Regions from separate parts of the Methylobacterium tardum genome, predicted to be linked through region 2. Evidence: predicted binding sites of a transcription regulator. Region 2 holds the regulator's gene; each other region holds the start of a gene.
The links. The regulator PhoB, encoded in region 2, activates phosphate uptake and scavenging genes when phosphate is short. The targets are predictions, from matches to a motif close to TGTCATNNANCTGTCAT.
Positions count from the first base shown of each region.

Region 1: M6G65_RS24635 (Orn/Lys/Arg family decarboxylase) is a predicted target of PhoB. The motif match lies at 2,014-2,030, and genes of this name have one in related genera.
Region 3: M6G65_RS05785 (YdcH family protein) is a predicted target of PhoB. The motif match lies at 1,614-1,630, and genes of this name have one in related genera.
Region 4: phnF (phosphonate metabolism transcriptional regulator PhnF) is a predicted target of PhoB. The motif match lies at 2,548-2,564, and genes of this name have one in related genera.

Region 1 is NZ_CP097484.1:5,148,899-5,153,167, reverse strand. Features, by position in the region: gene M6G65_RS24635 (Orn/Lys/Arg family decarboxylase) at 1-1,965, opposite strand, end outside; gene M6G65_RS24630 (LamB/YcsF family protein) at 2,391-3,164, opposite strand; gene M6G65_RS24625 (hydroxyacid dehydrogenase) at 3,184-4,164, opposite strand.
Region 2 is NZ_CP097484.1:498,496-502,764, reverse strand. Features, by position in the region: gene M6G65_RS02370 (protein-disulfide reductase DsbD family protein) at 1-1,653, shown strand, start outside; gene phoB (phosphate regulon transcriptional regulator PhoB) at 1,830-2,525, opposite strand; gene phoU (phosphate signaling complex protein PhoU) at 2,713-3,432, opposite strand; gene pstB (phosphate ABC transporter ATP-binding protein PstB) at 3,542-4,269, opposite strand, start outside.
Region 3 is NZ_CP097484.1:1,199,390-1,203,658, reverse strand. Features, by position in the region: gene M6G65_RS05790 (propionyl-CoA synthetase) at 1-1,216, opposite strand, end outside; gene M6G65_RS05785 (YdcH family protein) at 1,418-1,600, opposite strand; gene M6G65_RS05780 (YdcH family protein) at 1,774-1,992, shown strand; gene purE (5-(carboxyamino)imidazole ribonucleotide mutase) at 2,071-2,568, shown strand; gene M6G65_RS05770 (5-(carboxyamino)imidazole ribonucleotide synthase) at 2,565-3,677, shown strand; gene M6G65_RS05765 (tetratricopeptide repeat protein) at 4,010-4,269, shown strand, end outside.
Region 4 is NZ_CP097484.1:5,850,367-5,854,635, reverse strand. Features, by position in the region: gene M6G65_RS27975 (alpha-D-ribose 1-methylphosphonate 5-phosphate C-P-lyase PhnJ) at 1-320, opposite strand, end outside; gene M6G65_RS27970 (carbon-phosphorus lyase complex subunit) at 317-1,423, opposite strand; gene phnH (phosphonate C-P lyase system protein PhnH) at 1,427-2,014, opposite strand; gene phnG (phosphonate C-P lyase system protein PhnG) at 2,017-2,427, opposite strand; gene phnF (phosphonate metabolism transcriptional regulator PhnF) at 2,567-3,310, shown strand; gene phnE (phosphonate ABC transporter, permease protein PhnE) at 3,428-4,269, opposite strand, start outside.

The DNA of each region.
Region 1 (4,269 bases), 2.2 Mb from region 2:
GAGCTCGTTGCAGAGGTCGCGCAGGCGCACGCCGCGGTAGCGGTTCGGCCGGCGGTTGACGAATTCCGGCATGGCCTCCTCCAGCGCGACGTTGTCGTCGTGGAGCCGCTTGAAGGCGACGAGGCCCGAGATCAGCGTGCCGGCCTTGGAGGATTCGACCCCCGGGGTCAGCAGGAAGAGCAGCGAGTTCAGGTCGTTCTTCTCGGCGACGATCCGGTTCTCACGCAGGTACTGGGCCACGATCGGCGCCGGCACGCCGTGCTGGGCGTAGGCGCCCGTGTGGCGGTCGAAGCCGGGGGTCAGCACGGTGAGCTTGTTCGGGTCGGTGATGGCGTAGCCCGGCGCCACGTGGCTGAAGCCGTGCCAGCGCGCGCCCGGCTTCAGCTCCCAGTGGCGCGGCGTGGCGGCGAGCTCGTCGGTCGGCACGCTCTCCCACGGCACCTCGGCGCCGTCGGCGTTCACCGTCACGTCCGGCACGAAGGGGTCGAAGAACCAGCGCCGCGCCGGGTCGCGCTCGTTCTCCTCGAACTCGCGCCGGATCGCCCGGACCTTCTTGCGCCACTCGATCCCGAGCCGGATCGTGTCGTCCCACAGGATCATGCCGGAGCGCCCCTTCATCATCTGGGCGCCGACGTCGAGGGAGGCGAACAGGGGATAGAAGGGTGACGTGGAGGCGTGGACCAGAAAGCTCTCGTTGAGCCGCTTGTGCTCGACCCGCCGGGTCTGGCCGCGGATATGCCCGTCCCGGGTGTGGATCTGCGAGGCCTGACTGAAGCTCGCGAGCTGCTTGTGGGTTGATTGCGTGGCGACGATGCCGGGCGAGGTCTCGTCGAGCCCGGTCAGCCCCATGGCGAAGCGCCGCGCGTAGAGCGGGTGGAACTTCATGAAGCCCGCCCAGGCCTCGTCGAACAGGATGTAGTCGCAGAGGTGGCCGATCTTCTCCAGGACCTCCTGGGCGTCGTAGATCGTGCCGTCGTAGGTGCACTGCTCGATCACCGCGACGCGGAACGGCCGCTCCCGGCGCCACGCCTCCGGGTCGGTCACCAGCGGGTTGCGGCGGATCTTCTCCCGGATCCGGGTCTCGTCCAGGGCCTCGTGGAAGATCGGCCCGATCAGCCCGTAGGCGTTGCGGTCGGTCTCCAGGAAGATCGGGATGCCGCCGCCCAGGAACAGGGCGCCGTGGTGGGCCGCCTTGTGGTTGTTGCGGTCGAACAGGACGAGGTCGTCCTCCGCCACCAGGGAGGACAGGACGATCTTGTTGGAGGCCGAGGTGCCGTTGAGGACGAAGTAGGTCTTCTCCGCCCCGAAGATCTTGGCGGCCTCCTTCTGGGCCTTCAGCGCCGGGCCCTCGTGGGTCAGCAGGTCGCCGAGGTCGAGGACCGAGTTGTCGAGGTCGTCGCGGAAGATCGCCTCGCCCAGATGCTCGGCGAAGATCCGGCCGATCGGCGAGCGGTTGTAGAAGATGCCGCCGTTGTGGCCCGGGCAGGTCCAGAGCTGGTTGCCCTTCTCGGCGTAGTCGACCAGCGCGCCGAAGAACGGCGTCTTGAGGGTCTCGGCGTATTGCGTGACCCGGCTGACGAGGCCGCGGGCGATGAATTCGGGCGTCTCCTCGGCGAGGAAGATGTAGCCGTCGATGAAGTCGAGGAGCTCGACCGGGATGTCCTCCAGCCGCTTGCGGCGGACCATGATGACGATCGGCATCTCCAGGCCGCGCCGGCGCATCATGTCGATGAGGGCGGCGGCCTTGCCGTCGAGGCCGCGCTTGCCCCAGTCGACCACGAGGCAGCCGACCGCCGCGTCGGTCTGGACCGCGATGGCCGCGTCCTCGACGCGCCGGGCGCGCACCACCTCGAAGCCGCGCTGCTCCACGGCCGCCACGATCTGGTTGACGCGCGCGCCCTCGAGATCGTCCGGGTCGAAGGCCGGGGCGCACATCAGGACCGTGAAGCGGCGGTGGAAGTCCATGGAGCCCTCTCTGGCCTCGGATGCAGCGCGTGGCTTTCCGGCCCGTCTGCGACGATTGCATGACACGCGACCGTGGTGGCGGCCGGCCCGGGACGAAAGGTCGTGATCCGGATGCGCATCGGCCGGCTTCGGCGCGGCCGCGATTGCGGAAGCGTCGCCGCGCGGGCTGCTGACGTCGCGCGCCTGGGCTCGGCAACGCAGCCGGAGGATGGCGCGTGGGGTCCCCTCAGCTGCGCCGGCTAAAGGTCACGCGCGTCGGACATTTCCTCTGCCACGATCGGGATACGCCTGGCTGATGGTCCTCACTGTCTTTCCGGGGCGCCGCAGGCGAATCCCTCCGGGTCCGGGCTCCGCTGCGCGGGCCCGGTTTGACGGTGGTGATGCGGCTTCGGTCGCGGGGCTCCGGAGGACGCGATCGCTTCCCCTCAGGCGCCGATCACCGCGGCCATGGGCCTGAGCGCGATGCCCTGTGCGGCGAGCGCGTCGCGCAGCCGCGCGGCCATCGCCACGGCGCCCGGCGTGTCGCCGTGGACGCAGACGCTGTCGATCCGGGTCGGGATCCGCGCGCCGGACGCGCAGGTGATCGCCCCGTCGCCGAGCATCCGCACGACGCGCTCGGCCACCGCGTCGGGCGCATGCAGCACCGCCCCGGGCAGCTTGCGCGAGACGAGGTTGCCGTTATCCGCGTAAGCCCGGTCGGCGTAGACCTCGCGGACCAGGGGCAGGCCTAGCCGCTCGCCGGCGCGCTCGGTCTCCAGGCCGGGCATCACCACGAAGATCAGGTCGCGGTCCAGCGTCCGGATCGCCCGGGCCACCGCCAGGGCGAGATCGGCGTCCTCGTTGGCGATGTTGCCGAGCGCCCCGTGGGTCTTCACGTGCCGCACCGGGCAGCCCGCATCCTGCGCCAGCGCCAGCAGGGCGCCGACTTGGTAGAGCACGGCCTTCTCGACATCCGCCGGCCGCTCGCCGTGGATCGGGCGCCGGCCGAAGCCCCAGAGATCGAGGAAGCCCGGATGCGCTCCGGCCTGGACGCCGTTCGCGGCGGCGCGCCGCAGGGTCTCGTGCATGACGAGCGGGTCGCCGGCGTGGAAGCCGCAGGCGATGTTGGCCGAGGTGGCGATGGTCAGCATCTCGGCATCGTCGCCCAGGCGGTAGACGCCGAAGCCCTCGCCCATGTCGCAGTTCAGGTCGACGATCATCGCGGGGCTCCGGGCGGCGTCACAGGGCGCGCCGGTGCGGCCAGACATCCGGGTTGACCAGCCCGGCGGGTCGCCGGCCGGCGAGGACGTCGACCACCCGGCCCGCCGCAGTCTCGGCGGTGCGGATCAGTGCCGCCTCGGTGGAGCCGCCGACATGGGGCGTCAGGATCGCCCGCGCCTGGCGGGCGAGGGGATGGTCGGCGGGCAGGGGCTCCTGCGCGAACACGTCGAGCCCGGCGCCCGCGATCGTGCCGGCCTCCAGCGCCTCGATCAGGGCCGCCTCGTCGATCAGGCCGCCGCGGCTGGTGTTGATCAGGAACGCGTCCCGCTTCATCCGGGCGAGCTGCGCCCGGCCGATCAGGCCGCGTGTCTCCGGGGTCAGCGGCACGTGCAGCGAGACGATGTCGGCCTCAGCGAGGAGCGCGTCGATCGAGGCGGCCCGCACCGCGCCGGCATTGGCGAAATCGGCGTCGGGGCGGCTCGGTCCGTAGGCCAGCACCCGCAGGCCCAGGGCGGCGCCGAGCCGCGCGGTCGCCTGCCCGATCGCCCCGAAGCCGACGAGACCGAGCGTCAGCCCGGCGAGCTCGGCGAGGCGGGTGGTGAACTTGAAGCTGTCGTCGCCGGCCCGGACCGAGCGGTCGGCGCCGGGCAGGGCCTTGGCCAGGGCGAAGATCAGCGCCAGCGTCTGCTCGGCCACCGAGACGGCGTTGGCGCCCGGCGTGTTGACCACCACGATCCCGGCCTCGGTCGCCGCCGCCTTGGCGACGTGGTCGGTGCCGGTCCCGTGGACGCCGATCACCCGCAGGTCCGGCGCCGCCGCGATGGCGCCGGCCGGGAAGCCGGTGTTGCGGGTGATGACGGCGACGCAGCCGGCGACCTCGCGCGCCAGGGTCTCGGCGTCGGTGCCGCTGGCCGGGCGCGGCTCCAGCCCGGCCGCGCGCAGCCGGTCGAGGCCCGCCGCGTGGATCGGCTGGACGATGAGGCACGGACCGGTGATCACGGAAGGGCAGCCCCTGATGGGAAAGCGGTGGCGGAACGCAAGTCCAGCGCGGGGATCGTCTAGGCGCAGCGCGCCATCCTGACAACGGGCGGACCCATCGGTCCC
Region 2 (4,269 bases):
CTGTTCGCCCGCGCCCGGGCCGCCCTGCCCGTCCCGCCGCTCTGGCCGCTGCATCTCGCAAGTCAGGGCGACACGCTGCGGCTCGATTTCGCGGCAATGGGCCTCAAGCCGGATTCGGTCCGGAACGCCGCGTTCTTCCCCTATTCCGAGACGGCGATCGACAACGCCGCCGCGCAGGTGATGTCGGTCGATGAGACCGGCCTGCATCTCACCCTCGCCCGCAGCAGCCCGACCGAGCCGGCGCCCGCCGCGCTGCCGGGCGTGCTCACTCTCGAGGAGGTCACTGAGGCCGGTCCCCGCCGGCTCGCCTTCGCGTATGGCGACGAGCCGGTCCTGCCGACGGCGGCTCCGGCCATCACGCCGGAAGCGCCCGCGGCACGGGCGATCGCGCCCGATGTCGACGCGCTGACGCTCGCGACCGCGGCGGCCTTCGCGTTCCTCGGCGGCCTGATCCTCAACCTGATGCCGTGCGTCTTCCCGGTCCTGTCGATCAAGGTTCTCGGCCTGATCCGGCATGCCGGCGAGAGCCCCGGTCGCCTCCGCCTCCACGGCCTGGCCTACACCGCCGGCGTGCTGGCGAGCTTCCTGGGCCTCGCAGCGCTGCTGATCGCCCTGAAGGGCGGCGGGGCGGCGATCGGCTGGGGCTTTCAGCTGCAATCGCCGATCGTGGTGGCGGGGCTGGCCTATCTGCTGTTCGCGATGGGCCTCAGCCTGTCGGGGGTCGTCCATGTCGGCGGCCGGCTTGCCGGCCTCGGCGACGGCCTCGCCCGGCGCGCGGGCCTGAGCGGCTCGTTCTTCACGGGCGTGCTCGCGACGCTCGTGGCCACGCCCTGCACGGCGCCGTTTATGGGCTCGGCGGTGGGCTTCGCGCTGACCCAGAGCGCCGGCGTGGCGCTCGCGGTATTCGCGAGCCTCGGCCTCGGCCTCGCCCTGCCCTTCCTGGCGCTGACCCTCTGGCCGCCGGCCCTGCGGGCGCTGCCGCGGCCCGGCGCCTGGATGGAGGTCCTCAAGCAGATCCTGGCCTTCCCGGTCTACGCGACGGTGGCGTGGCTGGTCTGGGTGCTGGCGCAGCAGGTCGATCCGCGCGGGCTGCTGGCGGCGCTGATCGGGCTGGTTCTGGTCGGCTTCGCCGCCTGGGCCTGGGAGCGTGGACGCGCCGCCGCGCCCCGCACCGGTCGAATCGCCCAGGCCGCCGCAATCCTGGCGATCGTCACCGTCGCGGCGCTCGCCGTGACCCTCCCGCAGCAGCGCACGCTCCCGTCGGCGCAGGCTGCTGCCGACGGGATCGTGCCGTTCACGCAGGCGCGCCTCGACGCGCTGGTGAGCGCCCGCCGCCCGGTCTTCATCGATATGACGGCGGCGTGGTGCATCACCTGCGCGGTGAACGAGGCGACCTCGCTCAACACCAAGGCCGTGCGGGCGGCGATGGCGGAGCGCGGCGTGACCTACATGAAGGGCGATTGGACCAACCAGAATCCCGAGATCACCCGCCTGCTGGAGAAGTACGGGCGCAGCGGCGTACCGCTCTACCTGCTCTATGCCGGGACCGGGGAGCCCCAGGTGCTGCCGCAGATCCTGACTGAGGGAACGGTTCTGGCGGCGCTGGATGCGGTCCCGGCCTCGTCCGGCCGGAGTGCTGCGCTGGCCCGCTGAGCCTTTCTGGGATCCGAGCCCCTAATGCATCAACGCGCGGTCGCCGTCTTTGCGAGCGGAGCGAAGCAATCCAGCAGCGCCACGCCGACCGGCCGCGCGCCGCTCCGGTACACGTCGATGCGCGCGACGACAGTGCGCCGGACCGAAGTTCGTTTCGGAGAGCCCGTGCGGCCGCCTCACGCCTCCAGCGAGAAGGTCTCGCCGAAGGCGTAGCCCGAGCCGCGGACCGTGCGAATCGGATCGGCCTGGCGCGGGCCGTTCAGCGCCTTGCGCAGGCGCCCGACATGCACGTCCACGGTGCGCTCGCCGATGTAGACGTCATGGCCCCAGACCCCGTCGAGGAGCTGCTCGCGGGAGAAGACCCGGCCCGGGGCCAGCATCAGGAATTCCAGCAGCCGGAACTCGGTCGGGCCGAGATGCAGCTCCTCGCCGCCGCGGCGGACGCGGTGGCCGGTCCGGTCGAGTTCGAGATCGCCGGCGGCCAGCCGATCCGAGCTGTGGGCAGGCTTGGCCCGGCGCAGCAGCGCGCGGATCCGGGCCAGCAGCTCCGGCACGGAGAACGGCTTGACGATGTAGTCGTCGGCGCCCGTGCCGAGACCGCGGATCCGGTCGCCCTCCTCGCCGCGGGCAGTGAGCATGATCACCGGCAGCCGCTCGGTCTCCCGGCGCGCCCGGATCCGGCGGCAGAGCTCGATCCCCGAGAGGCCGGGCAGCATCCAGTCGAGCAGGACGAGATCGGGAATCCGCTCGGCCAGGAGCAGCTCCGCATCGTCGCCGCGGGCCGCCGAGTCGGCGAGGAAGCCCTCGGCCTCAAGGTTGTAGCGCAGCAGCGTGGTCAGCGCCTCCTCGTCCTCGACGATCAGGACTTGCATGCTCACGTTCGAAGACCCGTTCCCGAGGCGGCGCCACACGGCCTGCCGACACCCCGACGCGCATCGGAGCGGACTGCAGGCGGAGGGTGCGGGAGGCGCCGCTCAGCCTCAACCCGCACCCTCCGATTTTCCGACCGCGCCCCACAGGAGAGCGCGCAGGCCGGCGCGTGAAATCAGGCCGGCCCGCCTACGGAGCCTGCACCCCGTCCACGGTCGCGTAGTTCGACGCGTCGTTCTTCGGCCGGTCGCCCGCCAGCGTCTCGCCGGTGGCGAGGTAGTGGATCGTCTCGGCGATGTTGGTGGTGTGGTCGCCGATCCGCTCGACGTTCTTGGCGCAGAACAGCAGATGCGTGCAGAACGAGATGTTGCGCGGATCCTCCATCATGTAGGTCAGGAGTTCGCGGAACAGGGAATTGTACAGGGCGTCGATCTCGCCGTCGCGCTCCCAGACATCGTGGGCCGCCCGGACGTCGCGGCTCGCGTAGGCGTCGAGCACGTCCTTGAGCTGTCCCTCGGCGAGGTCGCTCATGTGGCGGACACCGAGCACGATCTTCTGGGCCGGCGCCTGGTCGGAGATCGCCACCACCCGCTTTGCGACGTTCTTGGCGAGGTCGCCGATCCGCTCGAGATCGCCTGAGACGCGAATGGCCGAGATGGTCTCGCGCAGGTCGATCGCCAGGGGCTGGCGCCGGGCGATCAGCAGGACCGCGCGCTCCTCGATATCCCGCTGCAGCGCGTCGAGCCGCTTGTCGGCGAGGATCACCGCCTGGGCGAGCGTGTCGTCCCGGCGCACGAGAGCGTCGGTCGCCTCCGCGGTCATCTTCTCGGCGACGCCGCCCATCTCCGAGATCGAGCGACGCAGGTTCTCCAGGTCGGTGTCGTAGGAGGTGACGATATGGCCGGGCATGGCGGATCCTTCGATGGGGTCCCGGGGACGGCCCTCCGGGAGGCTTGCGGGATCCGCCGGCGCGCTGGAGACGCGAGCGGCGGCCCCGAGACCGGAGCGGCCCGGCAGACTAGCCGAAGCGGCCGGTGATGTAGTCCTGCGTGCGGCGTTCCGTCGGGTTCATGAACATCCGGTTGGTCGGACCGAACTCGACGAGCTGTCCCAGATACATGAAGGCGGTGAACTGCGAGATGCGCGCCGCCTGCTGCATGTTGTGGGTGACGATCACGATGGTGAACTCGTCGCGCAGCTGCTCGATCAGCTCCTCGATGCGGCCCGTGGAGATCGGGTCGAGGGCCGAGGTCGGCTCGTCGAACAGGATCACCTCCGGCTTCTGCGCCACCGTCCGGGCGATGCACAGGCGCTGCTGCTGGCCACCCGAGAGGCCCGTGCCCGGCTGGCGGAGCTTGTCCTTCACCTCGTCCCAGAGGGCGGCCTTGCGCAGCGATTCCTCGATGCGGCCGTCGAGCTCGGACTTCGGCAGCTTCTCGTAGAGGCGCAGGCCGAAGGCCACGTTGTCGTAGATCGACATCGGGAACGGCGTCGGCTTCTGGAACACCATGCCGATGCGCGAGCGCAGCTCGTTCAGGTCGACCGAGGGGCTGAGGATGTTCTCGCCGTCGAGCAGGATCTCGCCCTCGGCCCGCTGCTCCGGATAGAGGCTGTAGATCCGGTTGAAGCAGCGCAGCAGGGTGGACTTGCCGCAGCCGGAGGGGCCGATCAGCGCCGTGACCTGCCGGTCGTGGAAGTCGAGGTTGACGTCCTTCAGGCCGTGGAAGCTGCCGTAGTAGAAGTTCA
Region 3 (4,269 bases), 700 kb from region 2:
ATCCGGTCTCGGTCTGCCACCAATGGTCGATGACCGGCCGGTTCAGCACCCGCTCGGCCCAGGCGACTGAGTCGGGGTCGGCGCGCTCGCCGGCCAGGAACAGGCTGCGGAAGGCCGAGAGGTCGTAGGCGCCGATCCGGGCGCCCGCGGAATCCTCTTTCTTGATGGCGCGGAGCGCCGTCGGCGCCGTGAACAGGCAGGTCACGCCGTACTCGGCGGCGACCTGCCAGAAGGCGCCGGCATCGGGCGTGCCGACCGGCTTGCCCTCGTAGAGCACCGTCGTGCAGCCGTGCAGCAGCGGCGCGTAGACGATGTAGGAATGGCCCACCACCCAGCCGATGTCGGAGGCGCAGAAATAGGTCTCGCCGGGCTGGACGCCGTAGAGATTCGGCATCGACCAGGCGAGAGCGACGAGGTAGCCGCCGGTGTCGCGGACAACGCCCTTCGGCTTCCCCGTCGTGCCGGAGGTGTAGAGGATGTAGAGCGGGTCGGTGGCGGCGACCGGTGCGCAGGCCGCCCTCTGCCCCGCGTCCCGGGCGGCCGCGACGGTCTCGGCCCAGTCGCGGTCGCGCTCCGGCGTCAGGGCGGCCGCGCATTGCGGCCTCTGGAGGATCAGGCAGGCCTCCGGCTTGTGGCGCGAGGCCGCGATCGCCGCGTCGAGGAGGGGCTTGTAGGCGACCACCCGGTTCGGCTCGATGCCGCAGGAGGCGGCGAGCACCACCTTCGGCGCCGCATCCTCGATCCGCACCGCCAGCTCGTTGGCGGCGAAGCCGCCGAACACCACCGAATGGACCGCGCCGAGCCGGGCGCAGGCCAGCATGCCGAACAGCGCCTCGGGTACCATCGGCATGTAAAGGATCACCCGGTCGCCCCGGCCGACGCCGAGCCCGGCCAGCACGGCGGCCAGAACCGCCACCTCGTCGCGCAATTCCCGGTACGTGATGCTGCGCTTGGTGCCAGTGACGGGGGAATCGTAGCGGATCGCCACCTGCTCCGCCCGCGCCCCCTCGGCGTGACGGTCGACCGCGTTGTGGCAGGCGTTCAGCGTGCCGTCCGGGAACCAGCGGCCGTAGGGCCCCGAATCCGGTGCGAAGGCCCGCTCCGGCGCGCGCACCCAGTCGAGCGACCGGGCCGCGCCGAGCCAGAACCTCTCCGGATCGCGGCGGGCCGATTCGTAGATCTCCGGGTAGCGGCCCGGAAGGCTGGCGTTCGTCATCGCTTCGGCGTTTCCTCGCGGACCGCTCTCCGGCGGCCGGCTTAGAGTAGCCCATTCTCGCGCGCGGGGAGAGTGGGCCTCGCCCCCGCGCGGCGGCGTGCGCGCCACAAGAAAGCCGCCGCACCGGGAGGTCCGATGCGGCGGCTTCTATCATACGGGGTGTGCTATCTCGGGTGAGGTGTCAGGCCTCAGTGCCAGGCCTCAGTGCAACGTGTCGTTGCCCGCTTGCAGCCTGTTGATCTCGTCCTTGAGAAGGAGTTTCCGTCGCTTCAGCTCGGCGATGTGGAGGTCGTTCGCCGAAGGCCTGTGGGTCGCTTCCTGAATCTCGCGCTCGAGGGCTTCGTGCTTCCGGGCGAGTTGGTTCAGATGCGTCTGCAGCGACATGAGCCGAATCTCCTGTCATCGTTTCGACACGTCGAGATTGGCACAGGATGCCGGACCTGTCGAAGCGTTTTCTGCTGCTAAGTCTCACGAATGCTTACCGCGCCGTCTTGTCCGGCGCCCGGGCGTGACGCATGCTCCCGAGCCATGAACGAACTTCGGGTCCGCGGGTGACAATGGCGGAAGAGTCGGGTGAGAGTGCGCAGTCGGATCTCCTGGGCGAGCTGGCCCGGCTGCGCGAGGAGCACCGGGACCTCGACAGCGCCATCGAGGCGCTGGAGCTCAGCGTCGCCGGGGACCAGCTCCAGATCCAGCGGCTGAAGAAGCGCAAGCTCACGCTGCGCGACCGCATCTTCCACATCGAGGACGCGCTGACGCCGGACATCATCGCCTGATGCCGGTGGACGCCGCCGCGCCCCGCCTTGCCGCGGGCCTGCGCCGCCTGTAAGCGCCCTCTTTTGCCGGGATCAACGATGGTGTCGCCTCCGGTCGCGATCATCATGGGCAGCCAGTCCGACTGGGCGACCATGCGGCATGCCGCCGAGACGCTCGACGCGCTCGGCGTGCCCTACGACGCGCGGATCGTGTCGGCCCACCGCACGCCCGACCGTCTCGTGGCCTTCGCCAAGGGCGCGGTCGCGGCCGGTCTCAAGGTCGTGATCGCCGGTGCGGGCGGCGCCGCACACCTGCCCGGAATGGCGGCGGCGATGACCCGGCTCCCGGTCTTCGGCGTGCCGGTGGAATCCAAGGCCCTGTCCGGCCAGGACAGCCTGCTCTCCATCGTCCAGATGCCCGCCGGCATCCCGGTGGGGACCCTGGCGATCGGTCGGGCCGGGGCCATCAACGCGGCCCTGCTCGCCGCGTCTGTCCTGGCGCTCTCTGACCCGCAGCTGGCGGAGCGACTCGACGCGTGGCGCGCGGCCCAGACCGCCTCGGTGGCCGAGCGGCCGGTGACGGAAGAGAACGCGTGACGGACAAGACCCTCGGCCCCGGCTCCACCCTCGGCATCGTCGGCGGAGGCCAGCTCGGGCGCATGATCGCGCTGGCCGCAGCCAATTACGGCCTCAAGGTCCACGTCTACGCGCCCGACCAGGACAGCCCCGCCTTCGATGTGGCCGCCCGCACCACCTGCGCGGCCTACGACGATGCCGAGGCGCTGGCCGCTTTCGCGCGCAGCGTCGACGTCGTCACCTACGAGTTCGAGAACATCCCGCACGCCACCGCCGACATCCTGGCCCGGCACGCCGCCCTGCACCCGAACGCGCGGGCGCTCTCGACCACGCAGGACCGCCTGTCCGAGAAGGAATTCATCAACGGTCTCGGCATCCCGACGGCGCCGTTCCGGGCGGTCGACACGCCCGACGACCTCGACCGCGCGATCGAGGTGATCGGCCTGCCGGCGGTGCTCAAGACCCGCCGCTTCGGCTACGACGGCAAGGGGCAGCGCATGCTGCGCGAGCGGGCCGAGGGCGACCGCAACGCCCTGTTCGCCGAGTTCGGCGGCGCGCCGCTGATCCTCGAAGGGTTCGTGCCGTTCGAGCGCGAGGTCTCGGTGGTCGGCGCCCGCGCCCGCGACGGCAGCTTCGCGGCGTTCGACCTATGCGAGAACGAGCATCGCGATCACATCCTCGCGTTGACCCGGGTCCCGGCTCCCGGCGTGTCGCCCGAGACGCGCCGCGCCGCCCTCGACATCGCCCAGCGCATCGCCGACGCGCTGGACTATGTCGGCGTGCTCGCCGTGGAGATGTTCCTGGTGCGGGAGGACGGTGCCGAGCGCCTCGTGGTCAACGAGATCGCGCCGCGGGTCCACAATTCCGGGCACTGGACCATCGAGGGGGCGCGGACCTCGCAATTCGCCCAGCATGTCCGCGCCGTCTGCGGCTGGCCGCTGGGCGACGCCGCCCGGGTGGGCGGCCTGCCGGTGGAGATGCGCAACCTCATCGGCGCCCAGGCCGACGACTGGCACGCCCTGCTGGCCGAGCCCGGCGCGCATCTGCACCTCTACGGCAAGGGCGAGGCGCGCCCGGGCCGGAAGATGGGGCACGTCACCCGACTCGGGTCCGACCCGGTCGAGTCCTGAGGCTTCGGGGGCACACCCGCGCCGCCGCGTGCCGCGCGGAGGCCCCGACGCGGCGCCGGGGCCGCGTCGAGCCATACCTTCGCCACATCCCGCCGCTTCCACCAAGTCGTGGTCGGTGCCGAATGCTGTCGATCGATTCACCCGCGCCGCCTTTATCCTGTCGGGACAGGCGACGAGCCGGGTGACGAGGCGGCGCTTTCTTAAGCCGGCCTTCACCGTGATGCGCGACGGTGCCCCGGATCGGGTGTGCCCGGCGCGCGGCGCGGGCGCTTGGACGTGAGGGGCGAGGCGGGCACGCGGGATGCGGGCCGCGCCTCGGGGAGAGTGGGGCGATGATCGTACGCAACGGGCTGGTTCGGACGGCGGCACTGATCGGCGCGGCCATAATCTCGGCCGCGGGCCTTGCGGGCTGCGAGACCGTCGGGAGCGCGGCCGGCCCGCGGCAATACGCGGTGCTGGAGACCGACACGACGGGCGCCACGAACGTGAACATCGCCTCGCTGACCGAGGTCGTGCAGCGCAACCCGAACGACGCGGCGGCCTACAACACCCGCGGCGCCGCCTACGCCCGTGCCGGCCAGTTCAGCGACGC
Region 4 (4,269 bases), 1.5 Mb from region 2:
GTGGTGCGGGTGGTGGTCGCCACCCCGGAGGTCCGGGCGAAGAAGCGGCGGATCGAGACCGCGTTGGTGGTGTCGTCGGCCCCCTGGTCGATCACCTTGAGCACGTCCGATTGCCCGAGGATCGCGGCCGTGACCTGCACGCCGCCGGTGCCCCAACCGTAGGGCATCGGCATCTCGCGGGAGGCGAAGGGCACCTGGTAGCCCGGCACCGCGATCGCCTTGAGGATGGCCCGGCGGATCATCCGCTTCGTGCCCTCGTCGAGATAGGCGAAGTTGTAGCCCGGTTCGCTCTCCGGGCGCTGTGCGATCGCGGCGCTCATTCCGCGGCCTCCTGCATCTCGACGGACTCGGATGTCTGCTCGAACTCGGCACGCAGGCGCCGGACCAGCTCCAGCTCGGCCTGGAAGTCGACGTAGTGGGGCAGCTTCAGGTGCTCGGCGAAGCCGGTCGCCTGGAGGCTGTCGCAATGCGCCAGGACGAACTCCTGGTCCTGGGCCGGGCTCGCCACCGGCTCGCCGAGCTCCTCGGCGCGGAGCGCCCGGTCGACCAGGGCCATCGCCATGGCCTTGCGCTCGCTCTGCCCGAAGCTCAGCCCGTAGCCGCGGGTGAACTGGGGCGGCGCCGCGCGCGAGCCCTTGAACTGGTTGACCATCTGGCACTCGGTGAGCCGCACCCGGCCGAGCGGCACCGCGAAGCCCAGCTCCTCGGGCACGAACTCGACCGCGACCTCGCCGACCCGGATCTCGCCCACGAACGGGTGGGTGCGGCCGTAGCCGCGCTGGGTCGAGTAGCCGAGGCTCAGGATGAAGCCCTCGTCGCCCCGCGCCAGCGCCTGGAGCCGCAGCGCCCGGTCGGCCGGGTAATCCACCGGCTCGCGGGTGAGGTCACCCGCGGGCGCGCCGTCATCCGGGGGCGAGGGCTCGATCAGGCCGTCCTGCGCCAGCAGGTCGGTGACCCGCGGGCAGGTGCCGGCATCGGCCCGCGGCTCGGCCTCGGCCGCGGGCTCGACATCCGCCTCGGCGGCCAGGGCGAAGTCGATCAGCCGGTGGGTGTAGTCGAAGGTCGGCCCGAGCACCTGGCCGCCCGGAAGATCCTTGAAGGTGGCGGAGATCCGGCGCTCCACCGCCATCGCGCCGGTCTCCAGCGGCACGGAGGCGCCGAACCGGGGCAGCGTCGTCCGGTAGGCGCGGACCAGGAACACCGCCTCGACCACGTCGCCGCGGGCCTGCTTGAGGGCCAGAGCCGCGAGGTCGGGATCGTAGAGCGAGCCCTCGGTCATCACCCGGTCGACCAGCAGCGCCATCTGCGCGCGGATCTGCGCGACGGACAGTTCCGGCACGGCCGGGTCGCCGCGGCGCGCTTCGGCGAGGAGCCGGTGGGCATTGTCGATGGCGGCCTCGCCGCCCTTCACGGCCACGTACATGGCTCAAGCCTCCGTCACGACGGTGGAGCGCGGCAGGCCGGCGACCTGGCCCGGAGCGGTGAGGATCAGGTCGACGCCGAGGGGAAAGTCGGCGCGGTTCTCGGCGAGCTGGCCGACGAAGCCGGCCGGCAGGGGCGTCAGAGCCATGCGGGCGCTCCCCGCGATGCCGGGACCGGTCAGGTGCAGCCCCGCCCCCGACGTGATGGCGTCGAGGGCGAGAATCAGGGTGGTCGAGGTGTCGGGATAGGCCGGCGTACCCGGCGCGAAGCGGCCGAGCGGCGGGCAACGCGCGGGCTCGCGGACCAGCGCGAAGGCGGCCCGGGCCGGGTCGTCGGTGAGCGGCGCTCCGGTGTGGAAGCGCAGATACGCGGCGACCTCCGGCGCGTCGGCGAGGGCGGCGTCGAGCCAGACCGGCGTGTCGGCGTCGGTCAGCGCCAGGGCGACGGCGGCGAGTTCCGGCGTCAGCGGCGCGGGCGGCGTGAGGCCGGCGTCGAGCGGCCGGATTCGGCCGGGCCGGGCGAGCGCGTCCATCACTGCGCGGAACGCCGCCTGCGCATCGTGGACGGGATCGGCGAAGCCGGGTGCGAGCATGCTCAATCCTCCCCGCGGGCGAGGGTCAGGAAGTCGACCCGGGTCGCGGCCGTGCGCCGGGCCGCCTGCGCGCGGGACGCCTCGACCCGCCGGGCGGCAGGCTCCAGGGCCGCCTCGACCCGGGCGCGCCGGGCCGGGTCCTGCCAGAGGGCATCGAGGATCGCGGCGAGCCGCGCCTTCGTGCGGTCGCGACCGAGATGGTAGGCAAAGCCGGCCGGGCCGTCCGCGAGGCGGATCGCGGCCCGGGTCACGCTGACCTCGCCGAGATTGAACGGGCGCCCGTCGCCGCCGATCCGGCCGGTCGCCATCACCAGGCCGGTCTCGGGCGGCCGCAGATCCGCGCTGGCCGGGCTGTCGAGCGCCGACAGGGCCGCCTCCAGATCGGCGCGGCTCGCCTCGGCGCAGAGCGCCATCACGGCCCGGCGCGCCGCGCCATCGCCGCCGGATTCCGGATCCCTCGGGTTCGTCGTCACCGCGACTCCCTCCATCGCTCGGTTGTATAGGTGTATAGACAACTGGCGTGCCGGCCACAAATGAAGTTTGGATGACAGGATGGATGCGCAGGCGCAGGCACCCGGCCTTGTCCGGGGCGAGGGACTGACGGCGTGGCGGCAGATCGCCGACGCCCTGACGGCCGAGATCGCGGCAGGCGGTTACGCGCCGGGCCAGAAGCTGCCCCCGGAGGCCGTCCTGGCGACGCGGTTCGCGGTGAACCGGCACACGGTGCGGCGGGCGCTGGCCGCCCTCGCCGAGGGCGGCCTCGTCCGCGCCAGCCAAGGCCGGGGCACCTTCGTGGAGGAGGCGCCCCTCGCCTACCCGATCGGGCCGCGCACCCGCTTCTCCGAGATCGTCGCCGGGGCGGGCCGCGAGGCCTGGGGTGACCTGATCGGCGCGACCACGCGGCCGGCCGGGCCCGAGCAGGCGGCGGCGCTCGCCCTCGCCCCCGGCGCGCCCATTCTGGAACTGCAGACCGTCCACCGGGCCGACGACGCGCCGCTCTCGACCGCGCTGACCTGGCTGCCGCTGCCGCGCTTCGCCGGCTTCGGCGAGGCCTATGCCGCGCGCGGCTCGATCACCCGGGCCTTCGCGGCCTGCGGCGTCCCCGACTACACCCGGCTCTCGACACGCGTCCGCGCCCGCCCGGCCGATGCCGAGGAGGCGCGGCGGCTCGACATCGCGCCGGGGCGGGTCGTCCTCGTGGTGTCGAGCGTCAATGTCGATCCCGCGGGCGTGCCGATCCAGGCGAACCGGACCCTGTTCGCCGCCGACCGGGTGGAGCTGGTAATCGGGGGGTGAACAGACTTGGACAAGGCCTGGATGCGGCGGCGGGTCAGAATTGCCCGCCTCCGGCGTGCCCCATCCGGGTCCGGGCTCGCCTGCGGCGCCCCGGAATGACGTCACCCGGCCAGACTTTCAGCGCGCCGCCGGCCCGATGATCGCCCGGCGCAGGCGGGTCGAGACCCAGTCGATCGCCGCCACGGTGACGAGGATCATCAGCACCAGGAAGGCGACCTGCTGCAGTTCCAGCACGCGGATCAGCTCGGTGAGGTACTGGCCGATGCCGCCGGCGCCGACGATGCCGATGATCGTGGCCGAGCGGGTGTTCGACTCGAAGAAGTACAGCACCTGGCTCGCCAGAACCGGCAGAACCCCGGGGATCAGCCCGAAGCGGATGCGGTGGAGGGCCGAGCCGCCCGAGGCGACGACGCCCTCGCCGGCGCGGCGGTCGCAGGTCTCGATCGCCTCGGAGAACAGCTTGCCCAGCGCGCCCACGTCCGAGCAGGCGATGGCCAGCAGGCCGGCGAAGGGGCCGAGCCCGACGACGTTGATCCAGATCAGCGCCCAGATCAGCACGTCCACGGAGCGCAGGATGTCGAGGCCGCGCCGGACCGCGAACCGGGCGAACGGGTTCGGCACGACGTTCCGGGCGGCCAGGAACGCCACCGGGAAGGCCAGCATCGCCGCCGTGAGCGTGCCGAGGAACGCGATGCCCAGCGTCTCGCCGAGCGCGTGCAGGAAGGTCCAGAGATGGCCCTCCGGGGATGGCGGCAGCATCAGCACCGCGAAGGTGCCGAGCCGCCCAAGCCCGTGGAGGATCCGCGCCACCGACATGTCGAGCCGCCAGCACGCCAGGGCGGTGAGACCCACCAGGACGCCGAGACCGACGACGAGGCGCGCCCGCGCCGCCCGGTCGGCGCGGAACTGCGCCGGGTAGCGGGCGCGCAGCCGGGCGAGGTCGGCCCGGGCCGCCGCCC